Regions from separate parts of the Vibrio scophthalmi genome, predicted to be linked through region 1. Evidence: predicted binding sites of a transcription regulator. Region 1 holds the regulator's gene; each other region holds the start of a gene.
What was found. The regulator CRP, encoded in region 1, controls carbon source genes, mostly activating them, when cyclic AMP is high. The targets are predictions, from matches to a motif close to TGTGANNNNNNTCACA.
Positions count from the first base shown of each region.

Region 1 (10,437 bases):
AAATTTCGCGGTGGCAATAATGGTCGATTGATGTCGAAATGCCGTTTTCTGATGATGGCTGAACATCCCCATCGCTTCTCTAAAACAGTCTTTGCCGAAATGCGTGGTGTTTCCGATGAAGAGGGCAATTCCCCTTTTTGGCAATGGCTGCAAGAACACTTCTTTTCGATTGATTTTACCTTAGCCGATTACTTAACAGGTATTGGTAAGAAAGGCTTTATTGCCGACCTAATGCCAAAACTCCCCATCTACGTCAACTTATTGAGTAAAGAAGCGCAAGCGGTGATCGGCCAAGTGCATGACAACACCAAGCCCGCTTTACGCTTACTAGAAAAGGAAGGGTTTACCTGCCGTAACTATGTCGACATCTTTGATGGTGGCCCTAGCGTGGAATGTGATCGTGAAAATATTGAATCGGTACGTCACTCATTTCGCGGCAAAGTGCATATTGATCAGCACGCCAGTGCACAAGATTTTTTGATCAGTAATACCTCATTTGAACAATTTCGCGCGGTCGCAGTGAAAGCCGCGTTTGATCAAGCAACAGATACGGTGATTATCTCCAGTGATGTCGCCAATGCCTTGCAAGTACAGCAGGGCGATAACGTGCGTTTGCTTCCCCTATAAAGCTACAGACTCTAAGGAATTGGTTATGTCACATTGGATTGCAGGACAATGGATCGCCGGACAGGGTGAACCGATGAGTTCAATTAGCCCTTATAACGGCGAGCTGATTTGGCAAAGTGATAGCGCCACTGTCGCTCAGGTTGATGCGGCGGTAAGCGCCGCAAGAGAGGCGTTTTTATCATGGAGGAAGACGCCTTTTAGTGAGCGCGAGAGGCTGGTATTACGCTTTGCCGAGTTAGTGAAACATCATTCCGAGTCGATTGCAGAAATGATTTCGCTGGAAACTGGTAAGCCATTATGGGAAACCCGAACAGAAGCGGCGGCCGTTGCGGGCAAAATCGCTATTTCGATTCGTGCTTACCATGAGCGAACTGGCGAGAAGAAACGTGAAGCCGCAGGGAATCAAATCGTACTGCGCCACCAACCACTTGGCGTGATGGCCGTTTTTGGCCCATATAACTTTCCGGCCCACTTACCAAATGGTCATATCGTCCCAGCGTTACTCGCTGGTAATACGGTGGTGTTTAAGCCTTCTGAGCAAACTCCGGCGACGGGGGAGTTTATGATCAAACTATGGCAAAAAGCAGGACTGCCAGATGGAGTGATTAATCTTATTCAAGGCGCGAAAGAGACCGGAGTGGCGTTAGCCCAATCTAAAGGTATTGATGGCTTGTTGTTTACCGGGAGTGCGAATACGGGTCATCTGCTCCATCGTCAATTTGCCGGACAACCGGACAAGATGTTGGCATTGGAAATGGGCGGTAATAACCCGATGGTCATCTCACCTCACTATGGTGATGTGGATGCGGCCGTGTATACCATTATTCAATCGGCCTTTATTAGTGCTGGTCAGCGCTGTACTTGTGCGCGTCGACTTTACCTTCCTAGTGGTGAAAATGGTGATGTGTTGCTGAATAAGTTACTCAGCGCGACGAAAAAGATCGTCATGGATGAGCCATTTGCCGACCCCGCCCCTTTTATGGGCTCACAGATATCTTTAGCCGCCGCGCAGGCTATTTTGGCGGCTCAAGCTAACTTGCAGTCATTGGGTGGGGTGAGTTTAGTCGAAGCCACCGCAGGTGATGCTGCGTTCGTCTCACCGGGTATTATTGATGTCAGCGAGATTACATCGCTACCTGATGAAGAATACTTTGGACCACTCCTGCAAGTGATCCGTTATCAAACCTTAGAGCAAGCGGTGGAGCTTGCAAATGATAGCCGCTTTGGTCTATCAGCAGGATTGGTGACAACCCAAGAGAGTGAGTGGGCCTATTTTGTGGAACATATTCGCGCTGGCATCGTTAATCGCAATCGACCGCTAACCGGCGCGAGCGGTGATGCACCATTTGGCGGGCCAGGAGCGTCGGGAAATTTACGGCCAAGCGCTTACTACGCAGCTGATTATTGTGCTTATCCGATGGCCTCGGTGGAAGGGGAACAAACCGAACTTCCCGAGACATTGAGCCCGGGCTTATCACTGTAATTAACCGACCATCGAAAAGGCCAGAGAAAATGCTCCACTGGCCTTTTCTTTTACTACACTAATAATCCTTACCAAGAATATCGAGACAAAAATAATTCCAAGGAGGCGTTATGACGCCAGAACGACTGTTTGAATCATTATGGAATGATTATATTGCACGCTTATGCCCGTCAGCTGGAAACGTCCACAAATTATTGCAACGCAACGAGCCATTGATCAACGACCATATTGCTCTACGTACCTTTAACCTTTCCCCTGTCGCGTTAGAAGTATTGGCGAAACCTTTTATTGAACTGGGTTATCAAGAGGCGGGGGATTACCAGTTTGAAAGTAAAAAATTGCTGGCAAAGCATTATGAGCACCCTGATACCACGCAACCCAAGGTATTCATTAGCCAACTTAAAGTGGAGGAATGTTCAGAGCAGTTGCAACAGATTGTGCAAAAGCTAGTTGAACAGGTGAATCCAACTGAGATGCAAGGTGAAGCCTTTCTATATGCAGGTCGACCTTGGCAACTGAGCCATAACGATTATTTATTGTTGGCCGAAGAGAGTGAATATGCGGCTTGGTTGGCGGCTCATGGTTATGGCGCGAATCATTTCACAGTCAGTGTCAATCAACTTGAGCAGTTTGATGAGGTTCAACAGGTGAATGATCATCTGTCGTCAGTGGGGTTTGTCATTAACCAAGCGGGTGGGGAAGTCAAAGGTTCACCTGAAGTACTGCTAGAGCAATCATCAACCATGGCCGATAAAGTACAGGTCGAATTTGATGATGGCGTGGTGTTGCTGCCTGGTGGTTTTTATGAGTTTGCCAAGCGTTATCCGATGCCCAATGGTGAGTTATACCGTGGATTCGTCGCCGCCTCTGCAGATAAGATCTTTGAGAGTACTAACGGGTAACAGTATGTTATTGCGATGGATGTTAAAACAGGCTTTGTAAGCACTAGCCTTACATTTGTCATTCCATAGAGCGTGTTAGCGCGAGTAGGGAATCTTGTTTTTCGTTGTGGAAAGAGAGATCCCCAACTCGCTCGTTCCTCACTCTTGAGGATGACAAGTTCCCGAAAAGAAAAAGCCACCCGAAGGTGGCTTTATAAATCTTGCTTAATTCAATGTGAATTAACGCGTACCGTAAACAACGATAGTCTTACCGTGAGCAGAGATTAGGTTCTGCTCTTCCAGCATCTTCAAGATACGACCAACGGTTTCACGAGAACAGCCAACAATCTGACCGATCTCTTGACGAGTGATCTTGATTTGCATGCCGTCTGGGTGAGTCATTGCATCTGGTTGTTTCGCTAGGTTTAGTAGCGTTTGTGCAATACGGCCAGTTACGTCTAGGAAGGCTAGGTCGCCTACTTTTTGGCTAGTCACTTGTAGACGACGAGCCATCTGTGAAGACAGACGCATTAGGATATCAGGGTTTACCTGAATCAACTGACGAAATTTTTTGAACGAGATTTCCGCTACTTCACAAGGAGATTTAGCACGAACCCAAGCGGTACGCTCTTGATCTTCTTCAAATAGACCAAGCTCACCGATGAAATCACCTTGGTTTAGGTAAGAAAGGATCATCTCCTTACCTTCTTCATCTTTAATAAGTACGGCAACAGAACCTTTAACAATGTAGTACAAAGTTTCTGCTTTTTCGCCCGCGTGGATTAGCGTGCTTTTTGATGGGTACTTATGAATATGACAGTGTGAAAGGAACCACTCTAATGTTGGATCGGTTTGAGGTTTACCTAGAACCATAATATCTCACTTCCTCTGCAGGGTACGCTTGCTGCTTTCCATAATTTAGCTGGGCCCGAAATCGGGATAACTAGGCTAGGAGCACTTAAATGAGTGCTGCAAGCTATCTTGTGTTTCGGTTTCAAATAGTATCCTTTTTCCGGAACGATTTCTTGATTTTAATCGGGTCCGAGAGACTATTTCCTAAGCAAAAACGTGCACATGATCACGGTATGAAAAGTAATCGTGTTCTAATGCTGATTTTTAGCCAATTTTTCCAGTTTCGATTAATTGCTGAAGAATCGGTCTGACGATTAACTCCATTGCAAAACTCATTTTACCGCCAGGCACAACTAAGGTGTTATGACGCGACATAAACGAGCCATCTATCATTGCTAATAGGTAGGGATAGTCAACGTTTTTAAAACCACGTAGGCGGATTACAACAAAGCTTTCATCTAAGCTTGGAATCCCCTTCGCATCTAGCGGGTTTGAAGTATCAACGGTTGGCACACGTTGGAAGTTGATATGGGTACGTGAAAACTGTGGGGTGATGTAATTGAGGTAATCGTCCATCGAACGCACGATTGAATCCATCACCGCTTCTTTGGAGTGACCTCTATCACGAGTATCGCGAACAAATTTTTGAATCCACTCAAGGTTAACGATAGGTACCATACCAATCAAAAAGTCGACATGCTGGGCGACATTAATATCCCCATTCACCACGCCACCATGCAGTCCTTCGTAGAACAGCACATCACTGTTTTCTGGCAGGTCTTGCCAAGGCGTAAATGTGCCTGGCATTTGATTGTAGGGAACCGCTTCGTCGAAGGTGTGTAGATAGCGACGGATCTTACCGCTGCCATCTTGGCCATATTGGTGGAAGAAGTCGGCTAAGCCGGGGAAGTCATTAGCTTGCGGGCCGAAGTAACTAATATGACGACCTTGTTCGCGTGCTTTACGAATTTCTACATCCATTTCTGGGCGAGTAAATCGATGGAAGCTATCGCCTTCCACCCATGCAGGCTTGATGTCCATCATATTGAACATTTTACGAAAGGCTTCAGAAGTGGTGGTCGTTCCGGCGCCAGAGGAACCGGTGACGGCAATGATCGGATGCTTTGCTGACATGACAAACCTTGTCTAGTGATAACGTTCCTGTGATTACTCGAACTTAACCTTTGTCGATGACAAGCATGTTAAGTTCGAAAAGCATTACAGTTTGGACGCATCAATATAACATAATTTAACCTTTTCGCATCTTCTTCGTGGGAAAGACTCGGTTAGAACTGCGGACTCAGTTCGGTTTCGTTATTAGCGAACCATTAGAACTTGTGGCGTAATTGCACATCGACAGTTTCATGCAATTCAGAGAAAACGATGACCGCTTCTCCTGTCTCAAGTTGCTGCTTAACTTGATCAATTTTATCTTGTACTGAGATTTCAATTTCGCCGTAGTCTGTTCCTTCTCGTAAAACAAACTCTCTAAGCAAGCTCTCCAGTGTTTCTGGTGCGATCTGCTGCCAAGGAACAATCATAAATACCTCTTTATTCTATGACCTTGTATCGGTGAGGCTCGATTATGCCGTTTTTAGTGCTTGATAGTAAGCGGGGAGCATCTCTTCCAGCCAAAAGCGGGGGTTCATGACACTGCCAGTGACAAAACCCACGTGTCCGCCTTTTTCAAATAGGCGGTAGTGAATATTCTCCGGTAGGACAAAATGCGGAATGACCGCATCGGTCATAAACGGATCATCTTTGGCATGAATGATTTGGGTTGGCAATTTGATTTGCTGTAGGCGATGAATCCCAGAGCAACGCTGATAATAATCATCGGCATCTTGAAATCCGTGCAGCGGTGCGGTGATCAAATCATCAAAATCATACAATTTGGTGACTCGTTTGATTGATTGATAAGTCAGCCCTAACTCACCTTTTAACAGGTGGTGTTTACGCAGTGCATTACGTTTGAGAGAACGCAGTAGGTAGGTTTTATAGATCTTAGAAAAGCCTTGTTCGATGCGCTCAGAACAGGCGGATAGATCGAGCGGGGCAGACACAATGGAAGCGGCATCCAAGAGCGGATTATCGGCGTACTGGGCTAAATAGTTGGCCAGCATATTACCGCCAAGAGAAATACCAACCGCGACTTTGACTCGATTAGGGTATTGCTGATTGAGGTACTCTAAGAAAAAACGCGCGTCTTCGATTTCACCTGAATGGTAGGCGCGTGGTAGACGATTGGGCTTACCGCTGCAACCGCGAAAATGCATCATCACCGATAGCCAGCCTTCTTTGGCAAAGGCATGCATCAGACCATTGGCATAAGGGCTATAGAAGCAGCCTTCAAGTCCATGAAACAACACAAACAGGGGTTTCTCTTGCGCGGCTGTTGTTTGGCTATCTTCACTCCATGCTAGATCGAGGAAGTCACCATCTTGGGTATCAAGGGTTTGCCAAATCGGCTCAAACAACGCTTTTTTACGAATGAAGCGTGGTGCGAGAGTTTGAAGGTGCGGGTTTGAAATCCCGCTGGCAGCAGTAAAATGAGTCATAGGCGTCAGTCGCTTTCTCTTGCATCCAAATCAGGTTCAAAAGGGTGTGCAAAGGTGGAGTACAAATGTTCTCCACCCAACTGACGACAGTAACGTAGCGTAAGCGATTGTTCATCCGCATTGTGCAATGAGAGTTGGTTTACGCAATCGACCAAGTCGGCCTGTTGCTGTTTTTCCAACTGCAGCTCAAATTGCAGTGCTTCGCGATAGAGTGTATCGGCCAGTGGCTGCTTGAGTTTGCGTCTTAGCTCCCGAAAGCTATTGAGTAATGCTTCTGAACGACCAAGGCATTCTTCGACCTTGTGCCAGTCCTGCTCTGCAATCGTGACTTGTTGTTCATCAAGCCACTTGAGTAACAATAGCAGGTTCACGTTGCCTTTGAACTGATTCTGTAAATTTAAGCACGCCTGCTTCACTTCACGGACACTGTAGTACTGCAAACTGAATTGCCATAAACGTTCTAGTGTTAGCGAAACGGGTACGTGCTCTCTATTCATCAGCTATTGAACTCCTGTTCCATCACTTCAAGCTCCTCTTGTAGAGCCATCCAATCCATTTCTGTCTCTTCTAGCTCTGACTTCCCACTGGCTTGCTGGGCGAGTACTTGAGTAAGTTTAGCTTTATTTTCGGCATCATACAGAGAGTTATCACTCAATTGCTCTTCCGCCTGTGCAATCACTTGGCCAAGTCTATCCATTGTTTCTTCTAACTTGGTGAGCTTTTTACGCAGTGGCGCGGTGAGAGTACGAAACTCTGCTTCACGGCGTTTTTGTTCTTTCTTCGCCGCTGCGCTGTTTTGGTTATCTTTTACCGGTTGCTCTGCTTGTGCTTCGCGGCGCTCGACTTTTTGCTGCTCAGTCAGCCACTTGTAATAGTCGCTTAGGTCACCATCAAACGGAGCGACTTGGCGATCATGCACTAAGTAAAGATCGTCAGTCGTGGCGCGCAGCAGGTAACGGTCGTGCGAAACTATCACCATGGCGCCTTCAAATGTTTGCAGGGCAAAGGTCAGAGCTTGGCGCATATCGAGATCCAAGTGGTTGGTTGGTTCATCGAGTAACAATAGGTTAGGTTTTTGCCATACCAGCAGGGCCAGAACCAGACGCGCTTTTTCACCACCGGAGAATGGGGCGACTTTTTCTAGCGCTTTATCGCCTTGAAAGCCGAAGCTACCTAAGTAATCACGCAGCTGCTGCTCAGTGTGCTTAGGTGCAATTTGCATCATGTGCTGCAGAGGTGTTTCCTCTGGATGCAATGTTTCCAATTGATGCTGTGCGAAGTAACCCATTTTCACGCCTTGTGAGTAGGTTAGCTCGCCACCTTGTGGATTCAATTCACCTGAGAGCAATTTGATTAAGGTTGATTTACCGGCGCCGTTTCGACCAAGCAAACCAATGCGACTCCCCGGCACGAGGTTAAGACGAATTTTTTCTAAGATCAGATTATCACCATAACCTGCAGAAACTTCATCCATCATCATAATTGGGTTTGGTAGTGCATCAGGTTCACGGAACTCAAAACTAAATGGGTTATCAAATTGTGCTGGCAGCACTTGTTCCATTTTTTCTAAAGCTTTAATACGGCTTTGCGCTTGGCGCGCTTTTGATGCTTTGTAGCGGAAGCGATCGATATAGCTTTGCATATGCGCCATCTGCTTTTGCTGCTTCTGGAACATTGCTTGCTGCAAGATTAATTTCTGCGCACGTTGTGACTCAAATGAAGAGTAGTTACCGGTGTACTCATTCAATTGTTGGTTTTCAACGTGAATGATGCGGTTAACAATCGGATCAAGGAAATCACGGTCATGCGAGATCAACGCGAGAGTACCCGGGTAGTTTTGCAACCAGCGTTCTAACCACATTACCGCATCAAGATCCAAGTGGTTGGTTGGTTCATCGAGCAGTAATAGGTCTGAACGGCAAAGTAGGGCTTGAGCGAGGTTCAAGCGCATACGCCAACCACCGGAGAACTGGGTTAAGTTCCAGCTCATTTGCTCTTGACGGAAGCCTAGACCATCGAGCAGTTCCGAGGCACGAGCGCGAATGCTGTAACCACCAATGGTTTCAATTTTACCGTGCAGTTCCGCCACCAAAGTGCCGTTATCAGCGAGATCGGCGTCCACCAATTGTTGCTCTAGAGAGCGGTACTCGCGATCGCCATCAATGACGTATTCTAGCGCGGTTCGGTCAAGTGCAGGGGTTTCTTGCGCCACCCATGCCAATTCCCAATGCGCCGGTTTGCTAAAGTTACCCGCATCAGTGGATAGCTCATCTTTGATCAGAGCGAATAAGGTTGATTTACCACAACCGTTTTTACCCACCAAACCGATCTTATCGCCGGGGTGAATGGTAGCCGAAGCGTTCTCAAGTAATGGCTTGCCACCACGTAAGAGTTGAATGTCAGAAAAGGTGATCATAGTACTTTGCTTTATCTTTAATCGTTTCGCCACGCATAGTAGGAGGATTAACCGGAAAAGTCGATCGTTGCGTTTTCAGCGTCAACCGCGTATAACAAATTGATAACGAAAATGATAAAGGCAGTTGTTCACGGAATGAATCGATCAGCCACTCCGAAGCCACAAGCAGCGAAAGCAAAAGTATTAGTCGTTTACGCTCATCCGGAGTCCTCCACTTCTATCGCTAATCATGTGATGCTAAAAAAAATTGCCTCACTTGAGCACGTTACCGTGCACGATCTTTATGCTCGCTACCCAGACTTTTTTATTGATGTGAATGCCGAGCACGAATTGCTCTTGGCACACGATGTCATTGTCTTCCATCACCCTATGTATCTTTATTCTTGTCCGGCACTGATGAAAGAGTGGCTCGATAGAGTATTGGGCAAAGGTTTTGCCTACGGCAATGAAAGTGCCTTGCAAGGTAAGTATTGGCGCAGTGTCATTACTACTGGCGGTAAAGAAGATGCTTTTGGTGAGCACGGCTACAACAAATACCCGCTTGAACAAATCCTGCAACCTTTTGAATTAACCGCGGCATTGTGTCGCATGCATTGGATTGAACCCTTGGTGCTCTATTGGGCCCGCAATGTCTCCGACATGGAACGCTATCAGCATGCGGAGCACTATCGCCAGTGGTTGAATGATCCATTGCTGCATGATTCATCCTTATCGCAGGGAGGTGACCATGGCTCTGGAAAGTGATTTTCTACAAAGCAGTGCAATCTTCTTAACCGCTGCAGTTATTGCGGTGCCTCTCGCGCAACGATTAGGGTTAGGGTCTGTACTCGGCTATCTACTGGCGGGTGTCGCCATTGGACCGTGGGGGTTGGGTTTAATTCGCGATGTCGATGCCATCCTTCATTTTGCTGAATTTGGCGTAGTGTTATTGCTGTTTCTAATTGGCCTTGAGCTGAACCCGAAAAAACTGTGGCAAATGCGAGGGCCTATCCTTGGCCTCGGTGGTGCGCAAGTACTGATTACTACGGCCTTAATTGCCGGCCTTGTGTATCTATTTGGTTTTACTTGGCAGATGAGTCTCGTTATCGGCATGGGGCTGGCGCTCTCTTCGACCGCGATTGCATTAAGAGTGATTGATGAGCAGGGATTAGCTGGGACGGAAACCGGACAGTCTGGTTTTGCCGTTTTGCTCTTTCAAGATATTGCTGTAATTCCAATGTTAGCGTTATTGCCCGTATTGGCTGGTAACACCAGTGGCAACTGGTTAGATGGCTTATGGATGTTGGTCGGTGTCACAGCGCTCTTGATTGGTGGTCACTTTTTGCTGAGACCACTTTTTCGTTATGTGGTGATGAGTGGGGTGCGAGAGTTATTTACTGTCGCGGCCTTGCTGCTGGTGATCGGTATTGCATTGGTAATGAAACAGCTGGGGCTATCGATGGCGCTGGGCGCATTTTTAGCGGGCGTGCTGTTGGCGGAGAGTGAATATCGCCATGAGCTTGAAATTGCCATTGAGCCGTTTAAAGGCCTATTACTCGGGTTGTTTTTTATCGCTGTCGGTATGGCGGTCAACCTTGGTTTGCTAGCGTTGCACCCTTTCAAAATCTTGGCTTGTGTGAT
Region 1 covers NZ_CP134271.1:1,708,630-1,719,066, forward strand. Annotated here, with positions in the region: gene astA (arginine N-succinyltransferase) at 1-627, shown strand, start outside; gene astD (succinylglutamate-semialdehyde dehydrogenase) at 653-2,110, shown strand; gene RJD38_RS07795 (DUF1338 domain-containing protein) at 2,221-3,012, shown strand; gene crp (cAMP-activated global transcriptional regulator CRP) at 3,232-3,864, opposite strand; gene RJD38_RS07805 (phosphoribulokinase) at 4,108-4,977, opposite strand; gene RJD38_RS07810 (YheU family protein) at 5,172-5,384, opposite strand; gene RJD38_RS07815 (hydrolase) at 5,427-6,401, opposite strand; gene RJD38_RS07820 (TIGR02444 family protein) at 6,407-6,898, opposite strand; gene RJD38_RS07825 (ABC transporter ATP-binding protein) at 6,898-8,817, opposite strand; gene kefG (glutathione-regulated potassium-efflux system ancillary protein KefG) at 8,953-9,561, shown strand; gene kefB (glutathione-regulated potassium-efflux system protein KefB) at 9,545-10,437, shown strand, end outside.

Region 2 (10,437 bases), 1.0 Mb from region 1:
GTGTGACCACTCTGTTCAGCCTGCTCAATCAGGGCTGCCAGCAGTTTAGTTACCGTGGTCGTTTTACCAGTACCAGGGCCTCCCGATATCACCGCAAAACGCTTAGTGAGTGCAATCGCCGCCGCCACTTTCTGCCAGTTAACACACGCCGCCTGAGGAACAAGTTGCTCTAGTGGCGCAAGCTGTTCGGCACGTGTGGCTTGCAACAACACTTGATCAATTGCGCTCCAATCCAGTTGGCTTTCATCGACCACATCAAGGTGATCGCACACCATTTGCTGGCGCTGCACCTGATTTAATCCACTCGAACGCGATAAGGCGGAAAACAAGAAATGGTCACTGCGCGCAAACAAGTGATCGAGCAATTTGGCGAGTTTTTGTACTTCGGTAGGCTTTAGGATCATGGCAACCCCAAAGCTGGTTAGCTTCTCTGCCAACGTCACTTCATAGTGCCAATAACGGTGTAGATATAACCTTTCACCATCAAACACCAAAGGCAATGGATCAGCATTGTGTGCGACTGGCTTGCTCACCCATGGCGACTGTTGCAGCAACGCTGCCCAATCAATGGATAAGAGTTGTTGGTTTAATGCTAATGCCGCCTCGCCATATAAGCCTATTTTAGCGGCAAGATCGACCGCTTGCCCTTGCATATCATGCAGTGGCAAACAGATGTGGCCTTTGCCTAGCTCACTGCTGAGCACACCCGCGATAAACGCAAGTTCAACATGCTGAGATTTGGCCGCAATAAAGCGCGCAAATTGATAATCAAGCTGACGAATTGAGCCCTTTTCGGCTAAGCGCTTGAGAGTTAGCATTAATCCACTCATAGACCTAACTCCATTTGCCCTGCCGCGTTGTCGCGTCTTTCCACTATCTCGCCATCAATCAATTTATCTAACTCAGTTAAAAATTCAAAACTTGGTTTTGCGGAGAAAATGCCGTGTTGACCTTCGCCATCCATACCACGCAAAAACAGATAATAGACACCACCAAAATGGCGCTGATAATCATAATCCGCTACTCGACTACGTAAAAAACGATGCAGTGCCAACGCGTAAATTTGGTATTGCAGATCGTAACGGTGATCCGCCATCGCTTGGCGTAAAGCATCACCATGATAATCGGCAATCTCATCGCCTAAATGGTTCGATTTCCAGTCCAGTACGTAGTATTTACCTTGGTGCTCAAACACTAAGTCGATAAAACCTTTCAACATCCCCTGCACGGTTTGGAAGCCGAGATCGCCCGCTTTAGCTGACAATGGATCGTTACGTTGAATCACCCGGTTGAGTTCTGCCGAAGCCAATACTTCAATCGGCAGTAAGAATTCCATTTCCACCAAACGCTGCGCGGGTCCTTTTTGATTGAGGCGCAGATCTTTACCGTCCAATGGGGTCGCTAATACGGTATCAGCCAGTTGTTGCAAGATTGGCAGCCACTCTAATTCGAGCTGTTCACTCTCCATCAGTGCCATTATTTTGGCTTGGTTCTCTTCACTGTTCGCAGGCAAAGTAAACTCCACCTCTTCAAACAGCGTGTGCAAAAATGTGCCCGGACGTGCACCGCGAGGGAAGGTAAAGATTGAACGTTCAGGTTCAACTAACTCTTGTTCATCTTGCTCACCGGAGGAGTCAACATCGAGTCTTAATAGCTCACTAGAGGTGTCATCATGGTGGTGAGAGCCTTGTTTTACTAAACCAGAGTAACTGGTGATGCGCCAAGCACGATCAATCGCTTGGCTGAGTGTTTTGGCATGTAAGGTATGTTCAATTTCATCATCAGTCACAAAGGTTTGCTGATGCGATTCGGGTAATCCTTGCAGTGCAACGCACGATAATCCTTTGGTTTGCAGCTCAATCGCTTGGGTAAGATCATTCACGCCACCTGCTTGGCCATTTTGCAATAAATAGCCCATGGCACTGTGATGCACACCCGTTGGTTCTTTGGTTGAACGGCCATTACGTAGCGGCGCAGCACCAATAAAACAGCCGTAAACGGCACGGGTTAACGCTACGTAGATCAAACGCAAGTCTTCCGCGAGACGCTCTTTATCCGCTTGCGCTAACGCGGCTTTATCTTGGTTGATATCCAAAATGGTGCGATCGCTTTCGGCGTCGTAATATTTGGCTTCACTCGCTTCGCGATAGCTCAATACAAACGGCAAAAAGACCAAGTCATATTCCAAACCTTTCGATTTATGGATAGTGACGATCTGCACCAAATTACGCTCAGATTCCAAACGCTGAATTTGGTCTTCGCTACCACCAAGGCCATTTTGCGCATCGCTAATCGCTTGTGCGAGCCAACGCAGCAAACCATGATCACTGTCGAGTTCACCACTGGCTTGCTGTAATAACTCACCTAAATGCATCAAATCAGTCAGGTTACGCTCGCCACTTTCCTCTTCTAGTAAACGCTCAGCGACATGACGCTTACTCATGACCGCGCGCAGCATCGGTAACACGCCACGTTGTAACCATAACTTGCGGTACTCTTTGTATTCATTCACCGCGTTTTCCCAAGCGGTTTCATCGTTGTTGAGCGCATCTAAACTGCCCGCATCGAGAGCGAACAATTCTGACGCCAAGCTGGCGCGCAGTGCACGATCGTTTTCTGGGGTTAAGACCGCTTGCAGCAGGCGCTGTACATCTTGCGCTACCGCCGAACTAAATACGCTGTCACGGTTAGAGAGATAAACGCTGGCAATGCCTTGTTTAGCAAGCGCCTCTTTAACCATGCGGCCTTCATTACCGGTGCGCACCAATACAGCAATATCGCCGGCTTGAATCGCCTTATCACCTTTATCACTGCTAAAATGCGCTTGTTGCTGCTGTGAAGCGCTTAAAATGGTCTGAATTTGATCGGCTGTGGCTTGCGACATCGCTTTAAGATATTCACCTTTAGCCAGTGGCTTTTCTTCCGCTTCTTGTAACCAATAGGTCAACGCGGGTTGAGTTTTTCCGCTTAGTGACCACGCACGTTTATCAGCACTTGGACTAGCCGCAACGGGAAGAAAAGGAATGTCTTGATCGTAGATAAAGGCGCTATCTGGCAAGGCAAACACTTGGTTTACTGCCGCGACCATATCAGCACTCGAACGCCAGTTAGTACCCAGAGTGAAATGCGAGGAAACCTGATTACGCGCTTTGATGTAGGTAAAAATATCCGCACCACGGAAGCCGTAAATCGCCTGCTTAGGATCGCCGATCATAAATAAACCGCACTCAGGATGAGAGAGATAAATTCGGCTGAAAATGCTGTATTGCAGAGGATCGGTATCTTGGAATTCATCGATCATCGCCACCGGATATAAACTACGAATACGCTCAGCTAATGCACCGAGTTCATCAGCGTCCATCGCGGCAGATAAGTTGGTCAGCAGATCATCAAACGATAACCACTGCTTTTGCTGTTTCGCTTTCGCTAAGCTAACACGACAATGCTCAATCGCATGGGCCAATAGTGGCGCTTTTAAGCTGATCGGCTGGCTAATAAAAGCTTCAACTTGAGCAAAGACAACATGCTCAGGCGCTTTGCCTTTGGGAGTTTTCTCAATCAACACATTTTGCGCAAAGCGCTCTAGCTGCTCAGGAAACTCGTAACCGTTGGTCTCACTACTTGCCCAAGCGCCGACGGCCTCTAACCAAGTTGGCAGGGACTTTTTGGTGTAGCTGCGTTTGTTGATATCAGACTCACTAATCAACGCTAGGAAGTCATCGCTACTTTCTCGCCATTGCGCTTTTAGCTGATCAATTTTAGCCAGATTCTGCTGATGTAATTCACTCAAGTCACCTTGCATCGCCGCCACCGAGAGTTGCAGGGGCGCCCCCGTTAAGTAACGAGAAACATCACCTAACAAAGCGGCTGGCGAACTCCAAATTGAACGTACTTCACCCGCCAGTTTTAGTGGCAATGGGTAGAAGTTACGACGCCAATAGTCCGCAACGACTTGCGCTTTAAGATGGCTTTCATCGGTGACAAATTCGTTGTTAAAACGACTGCCTGATTCAAAGGCATTTTGCGTGAGCATGCGCTGACAGAAACCGTGAATGGTATACACCGCCGCTTCGTCCATTTGTCGTTCAGCTTGCAGCAAGATCATCGCCGCTTGTTTATGGTCATCAATCTCTGCGAGTAAAGGTTTGATCACGGGATCACTGCTTTCACCGCGAGCAAAGGCTAATCGCGCATCATGAATACGCGCGCGAATACGATCGCGCAACTCAGCGGTTGCTGCTTCAGTAAAGGTCACCACCAAAATTTGATCGACCGTTAATGGCGTTTGATGACGACTCTCGCCACTTCCGTGCCCTAACAATAAACGCAAATAGAGCCCGGCAATGGTGAAGGTTTTCCCCGTCCCCGCCGAAGCTTCGATAAGTCGCGCACCATGCAACGGAAATGTCATGGTATCTAGTGAGGTGACAACTGAACACGATGTCATAACAATCAAACCTTTATGTAACTTCTGAATCAATTCATTCACACCTTCGAGTGTGACCTAGCCTTGATATTGAGTGTTTAACTGCCGCTAAATCTAAAGTGGCAGATTTAATGGGAGCGCTCTCACAGAACCTCCCCCAGTTAAGCTTTACTATCCGCGCCACGTGTTGAGCAAGTTATCAACTTCGCTGCAACCCACCGAATAATGGTCCCTCTGACCACTGGCCGCACAGCGAACGCCCTACACATTAATAACGATTTACTGGCGGCCAACCACTTCTCTGTGATTTCATCAAACAACCCTCAGGTAAATGGCTCTCACCAAACGAAAGGATTGCGACCGCCAACGCGTCGTTATTCATCATGCGCGTCTTTGACCAATAATCTTGGTGCTTGAATCACTAACGCCGCCAAGGTCCGAACTTCTTGCGCTAAAGCATCATTCCACTGTGGCCAAATACGACCAATGTAAGCATTGTTGCCTTCACCGCTACTCATAAAGCCGTCGTTAAACGCTTCGGCCATTTTTTTGAGCGACTTTTCTTCATCATCTGCCCAAGCGCCGCCGCGACTAAAGCCTGCTTCAATCGCTGCCAACGATGTTTTAGGGAAGTACGCCAACGGCTGAGTCATACCTTGATAGAATAATCGCACCAGTTCGGCCAACAGATTCTTGGCATAATCACCATCTTCGATCGGCGGGTAAATAAGATGTACGACGCCCTCTTTACGATCATAACCAATCATGTGAGTACGTTTTGCCACGCCCATCGCCGACATCGCCAAATGGTCAATCCACGCAGCCAAATAATCTTGCGGGCGAATTTTGCCACTACGATAACGTACTAAACCAGATTGGTAAGCTTGGGTGAGCCAACCTTGTAAAACGATCGGTTTGCCTTCACCCAGCAGGTCAAAATTAAGATTAATCTCAACATCATCCACCGGCGCACTAGTGACAAAACGCAGTGCTTCTACCAATTGCTCAGCTTGCACTCGGTTGGTATCAAACTCAATATCGCCAAATGCCCCCACCGGTAACTTGCCTTGGGCGCGTTGCTGATCGACAAAGTTTTGCACCGTTTGATCTGGATTACTATTGGCTTGCAATTGATCGCTCAGCAGTTGGTTTAGCAGCGCATCACGGATCTGGAAACTCTCTAAACCATCGAGAATAAACGGCTCTTCATCGGGCATAATTGGCAAAGGCGGTTCAAACATTACTTTTAAGCGACGGTTGAAGAAATACTGCACTGGTAAGCGCCAAAAACGCTGCAGTTCAACCAAATCAAGATCCAGTGGGTAGCTGACATCGGCCAGATAATCACTCAATTGACGATTGAACTCACCACTGCGCTGACCTTGACGGTTCGCCGCAGGCAACCACTCTTTGGCATAACTGCTGTAGCTAGAAAAGTCACTCGATGAATCACTAAACGCAGCAGGACTAAATGGCACCATCGCATGTTGGCGATGTAAGTTCGCTAGCAGCTTATCGCCAGATTCATCACAGCTCAGATCCGCATCTTCCGCCAAACGGTAGTTTTGGTGGCAATATTCCATCAATTCAGACACCAGTACCGATGGCACGCGCTCAGTGTTATCTTGAATCGAACGACCAACGTAGCTGATATATAAAGTTTGCTGCGCCGATAAGAGCGCCTCTAAGAACAGATAACGGTCATCATCACGGCGAGAACGATCTCCCGCACGAGTGCGCCCATTCATCAAATCAAAACCTTCAGGCGGCATCGAACGCGGGTAAACGCCGTCGTTCATCCCCAGCAAACATACCGCTCTAAATGGGATAGAGCGCATTGGCATCAAGGTACAGAAGTTCACTTGTCCAGCTAAGAAACGCTGGCTAACCCGGGTACCAGAGAGTTTGTTTTGTAGGTATTGAGAAATAATACTTGGCGCAAGTTCGGCCTGATAAGCGGCATCTTCTAACTGTTCTTTGAGCGAAGTGAGCGTGTCGCGAATCGATTTTAGTGCCACTTCACCTTCTAATTCTACTTGGAAGAAATCATCCAGCATCGCAGTTAATAATTGACGCCAACCATCAATACTGTGGGTATGCGCAAGCGCTTGACGATAGTCACTGACCGTCTCAATAAAGTGCGCCAGCTTACCAGCAAGCTCCGCCCCCATCCCCTGAACTTCGTTGTAAGGGGATAACGACTGTTGACCATCATTAAACAATCCAGCAGATTCCGGCATCGCATAACCAAGTAGCATACGTTCTATGCCAAATTGCCAAGTGTTTTGCGCTGTGGCTGGCAGATCAAACTCAGTACCCGTAGCAGGATTTAATCCCCAGCGAATACCCGACTCTTCCACCCAAATTTTGGCTTGTAGGAATTCATCCTCACTCAAACCAAAACGATTAAGGATGGCCGGAATTTCCAACAGCTCTAATAGCTCGGAGGCTAAGCAACGAGTATTGGCTAAATTGAGTAGCTGCATAAACGCCGCAAGGATTGGGCTTTCTTGATCGGCGCTACGGTCAGAAATCGAGTATGGGATAAATCGCTCGCCTGGCGCATTACCAAACACCGCTTGAATCGCAGGACTATAAGCATTGATATCGGCGACCATCACGATAATATCGCGCGGTTTTAAGCTTGGATCTGCATCAAACATATTGAGCAACTGATCATGCAGCACTTCCACCTCGCGCATTGGACTATGGCAAGCGTGCAGAGTTAATGAGTAGTCATCACCACGCACCACTTGCTTATGCTGACTTGTGGTTAATTGTTGATCGTCTTGATGCTCTTCAAGATTGAGGATATCGGCCTGCAATTGCTGCAACAAGGAGTCTCGGCCCAAATCAACAAACGCTTCAATCTCATTCGATTCGAGTTGTGATAGCAGATACATGTTATCGCGGCCCAATTTGCCCATTGATGCCAATAAGCTGTTACCTACCACATCGGTGTGCAGTAGGTCGATACTCTCGCCATCCACCATCTCATGATAAGCGGCGTCGTCATAAGCGAGGTTCTCTTCAATCGTGCCTTTAAGCTGCTCACTTTCTCCCTCAATTTCAGAATGATCGTCGCGCCACACCAGATGTTTACGCTGTTTTGCTGCTAACTTGGCGAGAAATTTTCTATCGCGCACTTCCCCCCAGTAATAGCGACACGGGTTGGTAAACATTAGGTGCACATCAATATGCTCACCAAGTGCTTTTAGCGCGTCCATGTAACGCGGTGGCAAAGAAGTAATACCGAATACAAACAGACGCTTGGGTAGATTCTCAAAGCGGCCTTGGTAGTTGGCTAAGCTATCAATAAAATGCTCATACAAGTTGGCACGGTGATACGGCGATTGACCAAGTGCTAGGGTGTGATCATAGAGCGCTTGCCACAAGATTGGCTGCCACGGATGCTCATCACCAATTTCAGCCACTACTTGACCAGACTCCCAAGCGGCAATCCATTCTGGGCGGTACACCAAATAACCATCGAAGATATCGGCAATTTTTTCCGCTAATTGATAGAGCTTTGAACTGTCACTGTCATCTTCTAAATAACGTTGCAAAGGGGTAAATTCAGGCTGATCCAACAAGCTTGGTAAGATCTGCATCAACTTCCAGCTCATCGACTCTTTATTGAAGGCACTGCGCTGGGGCACATCGGCCAACACGTGAGTGAACATATTCCAAATAAAGGTCGCAGGCAGAGGAAAATCGATATTGGCAGCTACACCAAACTCTTTCGCTAATGCCATTTTGAGCCACTGTGACATACCCGGGCTCTGCACCAGAATTTGTTCTTTTTCAAATGGGTTTTCAAGCGGGTCGATTTTGACTAGCTCAACCAGCAAAGATTTAAGCACATCGACTTGATTGGAGTGATAAACAGTAAACAAAATAGACGCTCAAAATGGTTAGCAAAACTGACCTGAGCGTAGCATAACTGCCCTGTATTTACTGCCGATTTTAGGTGGGATTGCGTGGTATTGCCGCTTAATTGTGCAAAGAGCGAAACCGTGCGTTTCGCTCTTTATGGTTGCTTACTGAGAAAGCCTTATTGCCTGCCAACTTGATGCTATAAATTATTTTTTATCGCGACGCATCATCACTTTGTGTGGCTGATAAAAATGGAAGTAACGCGCGGCAACATAACCCACCACTATGGTTGCAATCCATAACTCAGCCACGGCCAAACCATGTACTTGCGCGATGTAATGATCCGCGACATGGATGTTTTTCATCCAAGCACTCAATTTAAATAGAGCAGTAGAACCAATCACCATTGGGAAGGTGAACGCCGCAAAACCAGCACTAAAAGGTAAACGCAGTAATTTAATGAAAGCTAAGTAGATCACTACGGTCATCAAAACTGCGATACCAAACAGCACGCCGATAATCACTGGTGATGGATCACTCGTTACGCTTAAATACCCCGCCAATGAAAGACTCGCTGGTGCAGCCATGATGGCTAAGGTTGGTTTCGCCGCATCTGGAATTTCTTGCGCGAAGATCAAACGGTAGATCATTGCTGGCAGCATGATGGCATAAGCAACAAGGCCGAAGATCAATGTGCTTTGTGCGATAAAAGCCAGATGAGGATTGCCCGAAAAAGAGACATCCGCCACCACAATACCCACAGGTGGAACAAACCAGCTTGGTACCATATGGTGCAGTTCAAATGCTTGTGAGCGGTGGTAAATAAAGCTGGCTAAAAACGCCACATGCAGCGCGACCGCAAATAACCACAGGGCATCCCCCGCCCAAGGAGAAAAATGACCAAGCGCATTTGACACCACCATGGTTGCCATCGCAAAAGTAGGCACCACGCTACCCACTACAGGGTGAGCAAGATCCTCAGATAAAAGATGACGATGGAGCAGGAATTTCACCGCTAAAATGACAAGCAAAAGTGAAGCGATCGCGGCACCGATTAATTGACCGATGCCATTCAAATCAGCGGCGTTCTCCCAACACCAACCAAGGCTTGCAATACCTAATGCCAATCCTGCCATTGGTGTTGGCGCACCGAATACTTTTGCTTTTGTTGCTGTGATCATGGCTCACACTCCGCTCAATCTCTTTGTTATGGCGCCATTCTACGCTTGCACTTTGTTAAGATATATCTAATTATTCAAAACACGTGTTCAGATAAACTAAACGACACTTCAACTAATCCATACCCCAACCACATTAACTCAGAAGTTGAATTCTCTATGGCCGTTAATATCTCATTAAAGCAGCTCAAGGTTTTTTCGACCATTAACCACTGCGATACGTTAACCGAAGCGGCACAAGCGCTGTTTCTCTCTAAAGCTGCGGTAAGTATGGCGCTCGCTGAGCTAGAAAAACAGCTGGGCCATTCACTATTTGATCGGGTTAATAAACGCTTGGTGCTTAATCAAGAGGGGCAAAAATTACTGCCTTTGGTCGATGAACTGTTGCATCGCGCGCAAGATATCGAACAGTTACTCGAAGATGACTCCACTTTAACCGGCCAATTGCGCATTGGCGCCAGTGATACCATCGGTAACCAAGTCGCGCCTTATTTGCTCAGCGCTTTTCGCCAGCAAACTACGCATCAGGCCCAAAGCCTGTTTATCTCCAACTCGGCACTTATCTGCGAAAAGTTGGTGGACTATGAGCTCGATCTTGCGCTCATTGAAGGCAAAACACTGCATCCAGAACTGATCTCAACCCAGTTTAGCCAAGACGAGATGTGCATCATTTGTAGTCCAAGTTCGGCATTGGCGAACATTACCGTACCTGCGGTGAGCGATTTGGAAAACAGCGCTTGGATCTTACGTGAGCCAGGTTCTGGCTCTCGCGAATTTTTCCTACGCGCTGTCGCTCCGCGCATCGAGCATTGGCAAGAAGCATTTCAGCTCAATACCACCGAAGCGCTGATCAACTGTGTTTCTGCAGGCCTTGGCCTTGCCTGCCTTTCACGCCTCGCTGCCGAACCAGCGATAAAAGATGGTCGAGTTATCACGATTGAGTTACCACTCGATATG
Region 2 covers NZ_CP134271.1:696,877-707,313, forward strand. Annotated here, with positions in the region: gene recD (exodeoxyribonuclease V subunit alpha) at 1-830, opposite strand, end outside; gene recB (exodeoxyribonuclease V subunit beta) at 827-4,447, opposite strand; gene recC (exodeoxyribonuclease V subunit gamma) at 4,801-8,322, opposite strand; gene RJD38_RS03095 (TDT family transporter) at 8,509-9,483, opposite strand; gene RJD38_RS03100 (LysR substrate-binding domain-containing protein) at 9,640-10,437, shown strand, end outside.
Region 2: recB (exodeoxyribonuclease V subunit beta) is a predicted target of CRP. The motif match lies at 4,559-4,574, and genes of this name have one in related genera.

Region 3 (10,437 bases), 720 kb from region 1:
AGTTGTAGAGAGATAATGGGATTTGGATATACTCTCAGTAGCACGTGAAACCGCGCTTACAAGAGACGTTTTTGTATAAAAATGAAACTTTTTTACAGAATTTTGAAAGTTTTTGAGCTTTTGTTGTTTAAGTGCGGTTTTTTTGAACATTGATGGTTCAGGGTTATATTTCTTTTAAATCAGTGTGTTAAGGTTGTTTTTCTTAGGTGGGTACCACTAAGGGAGTAATTAATTTTTCAGAACTGATCTGAGTCAATTTTTTTCATACTCTGAAATATTATACTCAGCCCTGAAAGCAATTTACTAAGAGTGTTGTTAGTTAAGCCGCTAAACAGTGTGAAAGCGAGCCAACAACGAGCTTAATAAAAAGTTTTTAATATTTGTTAATTTTAGGAGATTCCCTATGCCTGTAACTAATTTGGCTGAACTAGATGCTCTAGTAGCTCGCGTAAAAGCAGCTCAAGAAGAATTTGCTACGTTCTCTCAAGAGAAAGTAGACGCGATTTTCCGCGCAGCATCTCTAGCAGCTAACCATGCTCGTATCCCGCTAGCACAACAAGCGGTTGCTGAGTCTGGTATGGGTATTGTTGAAGATAAAGTAATCAAGAACCACTTTGCGTCTGAGTTCATTTACAACAAGTACAAAGACGAAAAAACCTGTGGCATCCTTGAAGAAGATGACAACCTAGGCACAATGACTATCGCTGAGCCTGTAGGTATCATCTGTGGTATCGTTCCAACAACCAACCCAACTTCTACAGCGATCTTTAAATCTCTGATCTCTCTGAAGACTCGTAACGGTATCATCTTCTCACCACACCCACGTGCTAAAAACTCTACTAACGACGCAGCTAAACTTGTTCTAGATGCAGCAGTAGCAGCGGGCGCACCAAAAGACATCATCGGTTGGATTGACCAACCTTCAGTTGAGCTATCAAACGCTCTTATGAAGCACGATGGTATCGCTCTTATCCTTGCGACTGGTGGTCCAGGCATGGTTAAAGCGGCTTACTCTTCTGGTAAACCAGCAATCGGCGTAGGTGCAGGTAACGTTCCTGTAGTTATCGATGAAACAGCAGACGTTAAACGTGCTGTAGCATCTATCCTTATGTCTAAAACATTCGATAACGGCGTAGTTTGTGCTTCTGAGCAAGCAGTTATCGTAATGGATGAAGTATATGACGAAGTGAAAGAGCGTTTCGCTTCTCACAAAGGTCACGTACTAAGCAAAGCAGACGCAGATAAGGTACGTAAAGTGCTTCTTATCGATGGCGCACTAAATGCGAAAATCGTAGGTCAACCTGCAGTAGCAATCGCTGAAATGGCGGGTGTTAAAGTGCCAGCTGATACTAAGATTCTAGTGGGTGAAGGCCTAGGTGAAGTATCTTACGATGACGAATTCGCTCACGAGAAACTATCTCCAACTCTTGGTATGTTCCGTGCGTCTTCATTCGAAAACGCCGTTGCTCAAGCAGTAACAATGGTAGAAATCGGTGGTATCGGCCATACATCTGGTCTTTACACTAACCAAGACGTGAACGCAGACCGCATCCGTTACTTCGGTGACAAGATGAAGACTGCACGTATTCTTATCAACATCCCAACAACTCACGGCGGTATCGGTGACCTGTACAACTTCAACGTTGCACCATCACTAACGCTAGGTTGTGGTTCATGGGGTGGTAACTCTATCTCTGAAAACGTTGGTCCTAAGCACCTAATCAACAAGAAAACTGTTGCGAAGCGAGCTGAAAATATGTTGTGGCACAAACTACCGAAATCAATCTACTTCCGTCGTGGTAGCCTTCCAATCGCTCTTGGCGACCTAGAAGGTAAGAAACGCGCGTTCCTAGTAACTGACCGTTTCCTATTCAACAACGGTTACGCTGATGACGTAGTAAGCCTACTAAAAGCTCAAGGTATCGAAGTTCAAACATTCTTTGATGTAGAAGCGGATCCAACTCTATCTGTAGTAGAGAAAGGTGCTGAAGCAATGAAGAGCTTCCAACCTGACGTAATCCTTGCTCTAGGTGGCGGTTCTCCAATGGACGCAGCTAAGATCATGTGGGTTATGTACGAGCACCCAGAAACTCACTTTGAAGAACTAGCAATGCGCTTTATGGACATCCGTAAACGTATCTACAAGTTCCCTAAAATGGGTCAAAAAGCTGAGCTTGTATGTATCACTACAACTTCAGGTACGGGTTCAGAAGTTACTCCATTCGCTGTTGTTACAGACGACAAGACTGGTGCTAAGTACCCACTAGCTGACTACGAAATCACGCCAAACATGGCTATCGTTGATGCGAACCTAGTAATGAACATGCCTAAGTCGCTAACAGCGTTCGGTGGTTACGATGCAGTAACTCACGCTCTAGAAGCTTACGTATCAGTTCTTGCGAACGAATACTCTGATGGTCAAGCTCTGCAAGCTCTTAAGATGCTTAAAGAATACCTACCATCAAGCTACAAAAATGGTTCTGCTGACCCAATCGCTCGTGAGAAAGTGCACAACGCAGCAACTATCGCTGGTATGGCATTTGCGAACGCATTCCTAGGTGTTTGTCACTCAATGGCACACAAACTAGGTGCTGAGTTCCACCTACCACACGGTCTTGCTAACGCACTACTTATCTCTAACGTTGTACGTTACAACGCGAACGATAACCCAACTAAACAAACTGCGTTCTCTCAATACGACCGTCCACAAGCACGTCGTCGTTACGCTGAAGTTGCTGACCATCTAGGCCTAAGCCAAGCTGGTGACCGTACTGCTCAGAAGATTGAACGTCTACTAACTTGGTTAGAAGAGCTTAAAGTTGATTTGGATATCCCACTATCAATCCAAGCTGCAGGTGTTAACGAAGCTGACTTTATCGCGAAACTTGAAGAGCTATCAGTAGAAGCGTTCGATGACCAATGTACTGGTGCGAACCCTCGTTACCCACTAATCAGCGAGCTAAAAGAAGTTCTAACTGCTTCTTACTTTGGCACTGCATTTGTTGAAGGCGAAACTTTCGAAGGTACAACTGTTATCAAGAAGAAAGCTGACCAAGAAGCAAAACCAGCTAAAGCTAAGAAAGAAAAAGCGGGCGCTTAATTTAAGTCCCAGCTATGAGTTAGGTTTTCGCTAGCACGAAATCTACTTTATCGGAAAAGTGCAAAGCCCCTGTCGAAAGACAGGGGCTTTTTTCTTTAGAACGGATTGAGAGCGCTGCGCTTTGAGAGTGGAGAAGTAGAGAATTGAGAAACGAGAGCAAAGAGCCGAGAGATCCCCGACTCGGTCGTTCCTCCCTCTCGAGGATGACGAAATCGGGCGGGTGGTTTGCCTCGCGACAAAGTTTGGGTTTGCGCTCTCGCCTCTCGCATCCTGCTTTTCTCTCGTCTCGCTTCTCGGAGCGCAGCGTCCTGCTTTTTGTTCGTCTCGACTCTCGCGTCCCGCACTTCTCTCATAGCCATAACCCTTCGGTCATTCCATAGAGCGCGTAGCGCGAGTAGGGAATCTGCTTTTGTGCGGTGAAGTTGTAGATCCCCGACTCGGTCGTTCCTCCCTCCCGAGGATTACGAAATCGTGCGGGTGGTGTGTCTCGCGGCAAAGCTTAGCTGTACGCGCTCATATCTCGCTTCTTTCTTTTCGTCTCATCTCGCTTCTAGGAGCGCAGCGTCCTGCTCTTTTTCCGTCTCGCCTCTCGGAGCGCAGCGTCGCGTTCTTCTCTCACCTCTCGTGGCTATAACCCTTCGGTCATTCCATAGAGCGCGTAGCGTGAGTAGGGAATCTGCTTCTGTGCGGTGAAGTTGCAGATCCCCGACTCGGTCGTTCCTCTCTCTCGAGGATGACGGCATTGGGTGAGCGGTTTGTCTTGCGGCAACGCTTAGGTTTTCGCTCTCGCCTCTCGTTTCTTTCTTTTTGTCTCGCCTCTAAACTCTCGGAGCGCAGCGTTCTCTTCGCTCTCGCTTCTCGCTCGCACAAAAAAGCCGATGCGTTGGCATCGGCTCTTTAATTCGCGGAGAAGCGTTTACTTCTCTTCGTCTGGCAACTTGACGTTGAGCTCTAACACAGAGATATCGTCGTCTTTGTGTTCAAACGTCAGATCAACCATTGAAGGATCAACGGCAACGTATTTACTGATCACTTTTAGAATGTCTTCTTTAAGTTGCGGTAAGTATGACGGTGCCGGATCATCATGGCTGCGACGCTCAGCAACGATGATTTGCAAACGCTCTTTGGCTAAGTTTGCAGAATTCTTTTTTTGTGGACGGAAAAATTCCAATAATGACATGCCGTGTTAGCCCCCAAATAGTCGTTTGAAAATCCCTTTCTTCTGCTCAGTTAGGAAGCGGAAGTCAATTTGATCACCCAATAGACGATCAACGGTATCTGCATAAGCTTGGCCTGCATCAGACTGATCGTCAAAAATTACTGGTACACCTTTGTTTGATGCATTCAGTACTGCTTGGCTTTCTGGAATAACACCCAGTAGAGAAATGTGTAGGATCTCTTCTACATCTTCAACACTTAGCATTTCGCCTTGGTTTACACGTGCAGGGTTGTAACGAGTCAGCAGAAGGTGTTGCTTAACAGGCTCTAAACCTTGTTCTGCGCGAACTGATTTAGAATCTAGAATGCCAAGAATACGGTCTGAATCGCGTACAGAAGAGACTTCAGGGTTAGTGGTCACAATCGCTTCATCTGCGAAGTACAGTGCCATCAACGCGCCTTGCTCGATGCCTGCTGGTGAATCACAGATAACAAAGTCAAAGCCCATTTCGTCTAACTCATCAAGAACACGTTTTACGCCTTCTTTGGTTAGCGCATCTTTATCACGAGTTTGAGAAGCCGGCAGAATGAACAGGTTATCAGTGCGCTTATCTTTGATCATCGCTTGGTTTAGCGTTGCTTCACCATTGATGACGTTAACAAAGTCGTACACCACGCGGCGCTCACAACCCATGATAAGATCAAGGTTACGTAGACCGATATCAAAATCGATCACCGCAGTTTTTTTCCCTTTTAGCGCAAGGCCTGAGGCAATCGCAGCGCTGGAGGTTGTTTTACCCACACCACCTTTACCTGACGTGACGACAATAATGCGTGCCATTCTTTATTCCTTATAATCTTTTAAATCGTCAACAACTCAAACTTTAGCGAGTCATCATCTAAACCAAATAAAACTTTTTGTTGCCAAAATTCTTCAGCAAATTGTTCAGTAAGCCAATAGTGTCCTGCAATAGACATTAATTCTGCATGTAATTTATTACATACGATGACTGCGCCTTTATTACCATTGGCTCCAGCAATTGCACGACCGCGCAATGTACCATGAATGTGGATGGAGCCATCAGCAATCACTTCCGCGCCTTCACTCACGTGGTTGAGCACCACGAGATCGGCATCCTTGGCGTAGATTTGCTGGCCAGATCGTACTGGAGTACGAATGATCTTAGTGGGCGCCATTGTTGCCGGTGCTTGCGCTGGCGATTTACTCGCCGACATAATCGCAAAGCCCGCTTCACTTGCCATATTTTGGGTGCGTTTATCTTTACTGCCCGTAATGCCGACCGGGATCATACCGACATCGGAAATACCTTGCTTCAATACTGAGAAATCAATATCACCTTGTACAAGGGAAACATTGATCACCACTGGCGCTGATGTGAAAAAAGCGGGAGCTTGCTCGACCTTCTCTTTCAGAAAATGAATAGTTTTTTCGACATCGTTGTCAGAAAGGTGCAAAACTGACAAAGTAAAACTACTACCTTTTAAATCCGGGGTATGTGACATCTTTTACTTTGGACCTCATTGGGTTATCGCCGTCGTAGAAATGACGTTGCCTGAGAGTAGGGGTGTCATGTTATATTCCCCGCATACGGTCAGCAAGTTATCTTGCTCTCATTTGGGCGTTTTCTTCCCAAAAATGACTTAAGATTGATATTCTTTAAACTAAGATGGATTAAAGGCTTCCCATGATTTGTGCTATTTACAAAAGTTCGAAAAAAGAAGGTGCATACTTATATGTGCCAAAAAAGGACGATTTTTCACAAGTTCCTGACCAGCTAATGCAAATGTTTGGTAAACCTACCATGGTGATGGTGGTGAAACTTGAAGGTCGTACCCTAGCACAAGTGAATGTCGAAAAAGTGAAACAATCGATGAACGACGAAGGCTATTTCCTACAACTGCCGCCGCCACCAAAAAATTTATTAGACGAATACAAAGAACAAAAAGCACGTCAGAAATCTGAATAAGATCGGATTGCTCAAGGAGGGCAATTGTGAAAAAACTACTGTCAGTCGTACTAGGCTTAACCATTACATCTTCAGTATTTGCTCAAGAAAAAAGCTTTGAGCAGTACGTCGAACTCTTGAAAATCCAAGCATTGGAAAACGGCATCTCAGAACCGATAGTCACCAGTGCTTTTGCCGACGTTACTTTTAAACCACGTGCTGTGAAAGCAGATCGCAATCAGCCAGAGAAAAAGCTCACCTTAGATGAGTATATCCCGCGCGCTGTGCCAGAGTGGAAAGTAAAACAAGCGAAAGAGTTATACAAAGAACACAAAGCAGAGCTGACTCGTATTGGTGAAGAGTACGGTGTACAGCCAAGATTTATTGTCGCGCTATGGGGCGTAGAAAGTAACTTTGGCAAATTCACCGGTAACTACAGCGTGGTTGATGCGCTATCGACGATGGCTTATGAAGGACGCCGTGAAGAGTTCTTTCGTAAAGAGCTGATGTCAGCACTGACTATCCTCGATCAAGGCCACATTGACGTTGATGATATGAAAGGCTCTTGGGCCGGCGCGATGGGCCAATGTCAGTTTATGCCAAGTTCATTTTTAAGCTTCGCTGCGGATGGTAACGGCGATGGTAAGAAAGACATTTGGAACACCAAAGCAGACGTGTTTGCTTCAACCGCGAACTACCTAAGCCAATCTGGTTGGGATGATTCATATACTTGGGGTCGCCAAGTAAAACTGCCTGCTAACTTTGATATGAGCATTGAGGGTCGTGTAGAAGGCAAACAGAAAACCTTGACCGAATGGAATAAGTTGGGCGTCACCCGTTATGATGGCCGTCCATTACCCAAGTTAGATAACGATATTGAAGCTTGGTTAACCGCACCGGATCAAGCTGATGGTCGCGTTTACCTTGTTTACAACAACTACAATGTTTTAATGAAGTGGAACCGCTCTTACTACTTCGCATTGGCTGTTAGCCATCTTGCTGACCGCATTATGTTAGATTAAGCGTTCTATTCAAACGTGTTATCTTGAGGGGCTCATTGAGCCCCTTTCATTTTTAGGAGATGCAGTGCTTTCCGATCGAGCCGCGCAAATGGTGGTCTTTTCCGCTTTGCTTAAACATAAAAACTTCACCCTTGCGGCCAAAAGCTTGGGCGTGTCGGTTTCGCACGTCAGTAAACAGCTGGCGCTGCTAGAGCAATCGCTTGGAGTGAAGTTAGTTCAACGAACTACGCGCAGTTTCACGGCCACTGAAGCGGGTGAGCGCTTTCATCGACATTGCCAAAAGATCGTTAAGATCATTGATGAAGCGCAAAATGAAATTGAAAGCCAGAGAGATGAAGTGGAGGGGCTTGTTAAACTTGGGCTTTCTCAATCGTTTGGTACTTTGCATATCATCCCTGCGATCCAAGAGCTGCGAGAGCAATATCCGAACTTACAAGTAGAAGTTCACTTGTTCGATTATAAGGTTGATATGCTCGAAGAAGGTCTTGATCTGTGGATCACTAACAACGAGCATCTGCCTGAAGGCTATATTGCTCGTCGTATTGCTGATTGTCAGTTTGTGGTTGCAGCCTCACCAGACTACCTAATGCAGTACACTGCACCCGTTCATCCGCACGATCTGAGCGATCATAACTGTTTAATTTATCGTAGCTGGGAGCGCGATTACACCAATTGGGCCTTTGTGAATTCCGAGCAGCAGTTGAATGTTAAAGTATCGGGTAACTACTCAGTGGATTTGGCCGAAGCGGTGCGTGATGCAGCCGTTGCAGGGTGGGGTATTGCTTATTTGGCCACGTATTTGATCCGCGATGAGTTTAAAAATGGCCAGCTTATTCAATTGTTACCAGAGTGGAAAGCCAGCCAAACCATGCCGTTTTATGCCGTCTATCCAAGTCGCCATTATCTGCCGAAGAAAACCTCTGCGGTGATCGAATTTATCAAAGATAAAATTGGCAACCCTTGCTATTGGGATGTTCAACTTTCCCCCTACATTAGCCGACCTAACTAGCCCGTCAAACCAAGGTTTATTATTTCCAAAGCTGGAAACATCTTTTCCATTTGGAAATAAATCGTTAGAGCAATCGTTTATCCTTATATAAAACAGCAGGTTAAATAAGTGGTGCAAAAAGCACCACTGAGAACTACAACTTCGCAACAAGTGTGACTTGCATCTCATTTTTTCGCCGCTATCATCCGATGCCTTTCCCGTTCCCCCTTTTTAGTCGGATTCATTTTATGAACTCAATCTTAGGTATTGTGGCGATTTTGCTCACCGCATGGTTGTTATCAACCAACCGTAAAAACATTAATTACCGCACGGTATCACTCGCATTTGCGCTACAAGTCTCTTTCGCTTTGTTAGTGCTTTATGTGCCAGCAGGTAAAGATGCGTTAGGTAATGTGACTGCCGCAGTATCAAACTTGATCAACTATGGCCAAGAAGGGATTGCGTTCCTATTTGGTGGCTTGGCAACAGGCAGCTTTACCTTTGCGATTAATGTATTAGGTATTATCGTCTTCTTCTCAGCACTAATCTCTGGTTTGTACCACATTGGCCTAATGCCAAAAGTGATTAACCTTATCGGTGGTGGTTTACAAAAATTGCTGGGCATTGGTCGTGCAGAATCGCTTTCTGCTACTGCGAACATCTTCGTGGGTATGATTGAAGCGCCATTGGTGGTTAAGCCTTACCTAAAACACATGACAGATTCGCAGTTCTTTACAGTCATGACCTGTGGTTTGGCATCTGTTGCGGGCGGCACGTTAGTGGGTTATGCATCACTGGGTGTCGATCTAAACTACCTGATTGCCGCTGCGTTCATGTCTGCCCCTGCGGGCCTTTTAATGGCAAAAATCATGATGCCAGAAAGTGAAACTGTTGCTCCAGAAGTTGAACTTGAGAACGTTGAAATGCCAAAAGCGACTAACGTTGTTGAAGCGATGGCTGATGGTGCGATGTCTGGTTTACGTATCGCGGTAGCGGTAGGCGCAACTTTACTTGCGTTTGTCAGTGTGATTGCGCTGCTAAACGGTATTCTTGGTTGGGCTGGTGGCCTAGTGGGTATCGATCTAAGTTTTGAACTGATCCTTGGTTACCTATTTGCACCGGTTGCATGGCTACTTGGCGTGCCATGGAGCGAGGCGACTATCGCGGGTTCTTTGATTGGTAACAAGATTGTAGTTAACGAATTCGTGGCTTTCATCCAATTAATGGAAGTGAAACCGTTACTAAGTGAACATTCACAAGCGATCGTGACCTTTGCACTGTGTGGCTTTGCTAATATCTCAACCATGGCGATGTTGATCGGCGGCTTGGGCAGTATCGTACCTGAAAAGCGTACTTTCATCTCTCAATACGGCTTCCGCGCAATTGCGGCGGGCGTAATGGCAAACTTGATGAGCGCATCACTTGCCGGTGTGATTCTGAGCCTTTAAGGTTTTTAGAGTCGAGAGTTTAGAATTGAGATTCTAGAAAATTCGCCTGCGCCTCACGGTGAGAATTGTGAGGAGTATGTTAAGAATTCAAAGGGGTTAGCGTATTACGCTAACCCCTTTTTTGAATACCAAGCATAGCTTTTTCATTTCTCGTCTCTCAATTCTCGCATCTAAAATCTCGGAGCAAAGCGTTCTCGCTAGTCTCGCTTCTCGGAACGTAGCGCTCTCACTATTCTCACTATCCTCACTTCCCAAATCTCTAAGCGCAGCGCCTTTAACCCTTTGGTCATTCCATAGAGCGCGAAGCGCGAGTAGGGAATCTGATTTATGTGCGCCGAAGCCAGAGATCCCCGACTCAGTCGTTCCTCCCTCTCGAGGATGACGAAGTAGGGTGAGGTAGTTATTTTCGATCACCGAAAATCTTTATGTGGATTTGCCTTTCGATTCTCGCATCTAAAATCTCGGAGCGCAGCGTTCTCTATCGATCAAAAAAGGGCTGACGATCATCGCCAACCCTTCGGTTATTCATCAGTCTGTGGAACATATTCTCGAAGCGGAGCGTTCTCGCCTCTCAAATTTTTATTTGTCCGTATGGAACTGCTCACACGCCATCATGGTGTTTTCAATTAGGCTCGCAACTGTCATTGGGCCAACACCACCTGGAACAGGGGTAATGAAGCTTGCGTGCTCTTTGGCTTTAGCATATTCCACATCACCAACCAGCTTGCCGCTATCTAAACGGTTAATACCAACA
Region 3 covers NZ_CP134271.1:2,424,959-2,435,395, forward strand. Annotated here, with positions in the region: gene adhE (bifunctional acetaldehyde-CoA/alcohol dehydrogenase) at 404-3,100, shown strand; gene minE (cell division topological specificity factor MinE) at 4,017-4,280, opposite strand; gene minD (septum site-determining protein MinD) at 4,287-5,099, opposite strand; gene minC (septum site-determining protein MinC) at 5,120-5,782, opposite strand; gene RJD38_RS11210 (YcgL domain-containing protein) at 5,965-6,246, shown strand; gene RJD38_RS11215 (lytic murein transglycosylase) at 6,273-7,247, shown strand; gene RJD38_RS11220 (LysR family transcriptional regulator) at 7,312-8,256, shown strand; gene RJD38_RS11225 (NupC/NupG family nucleoside CNT transporter) at 8,484-9,683, shown strand; gene folD (bifunctional methylenetetrahydrofolate dehydrogenase/methenyltetrahydrofolate cyclohydrolase FolD) at 10,263-10,437, opposite strand, start outside.
Region 3: RJD38_RS11225 (NupC/NupG family nucleoside CNT transporter) is a predicted target of CRP. The motif match lies at 8,408-8,423, and genes of this name have one in related genera.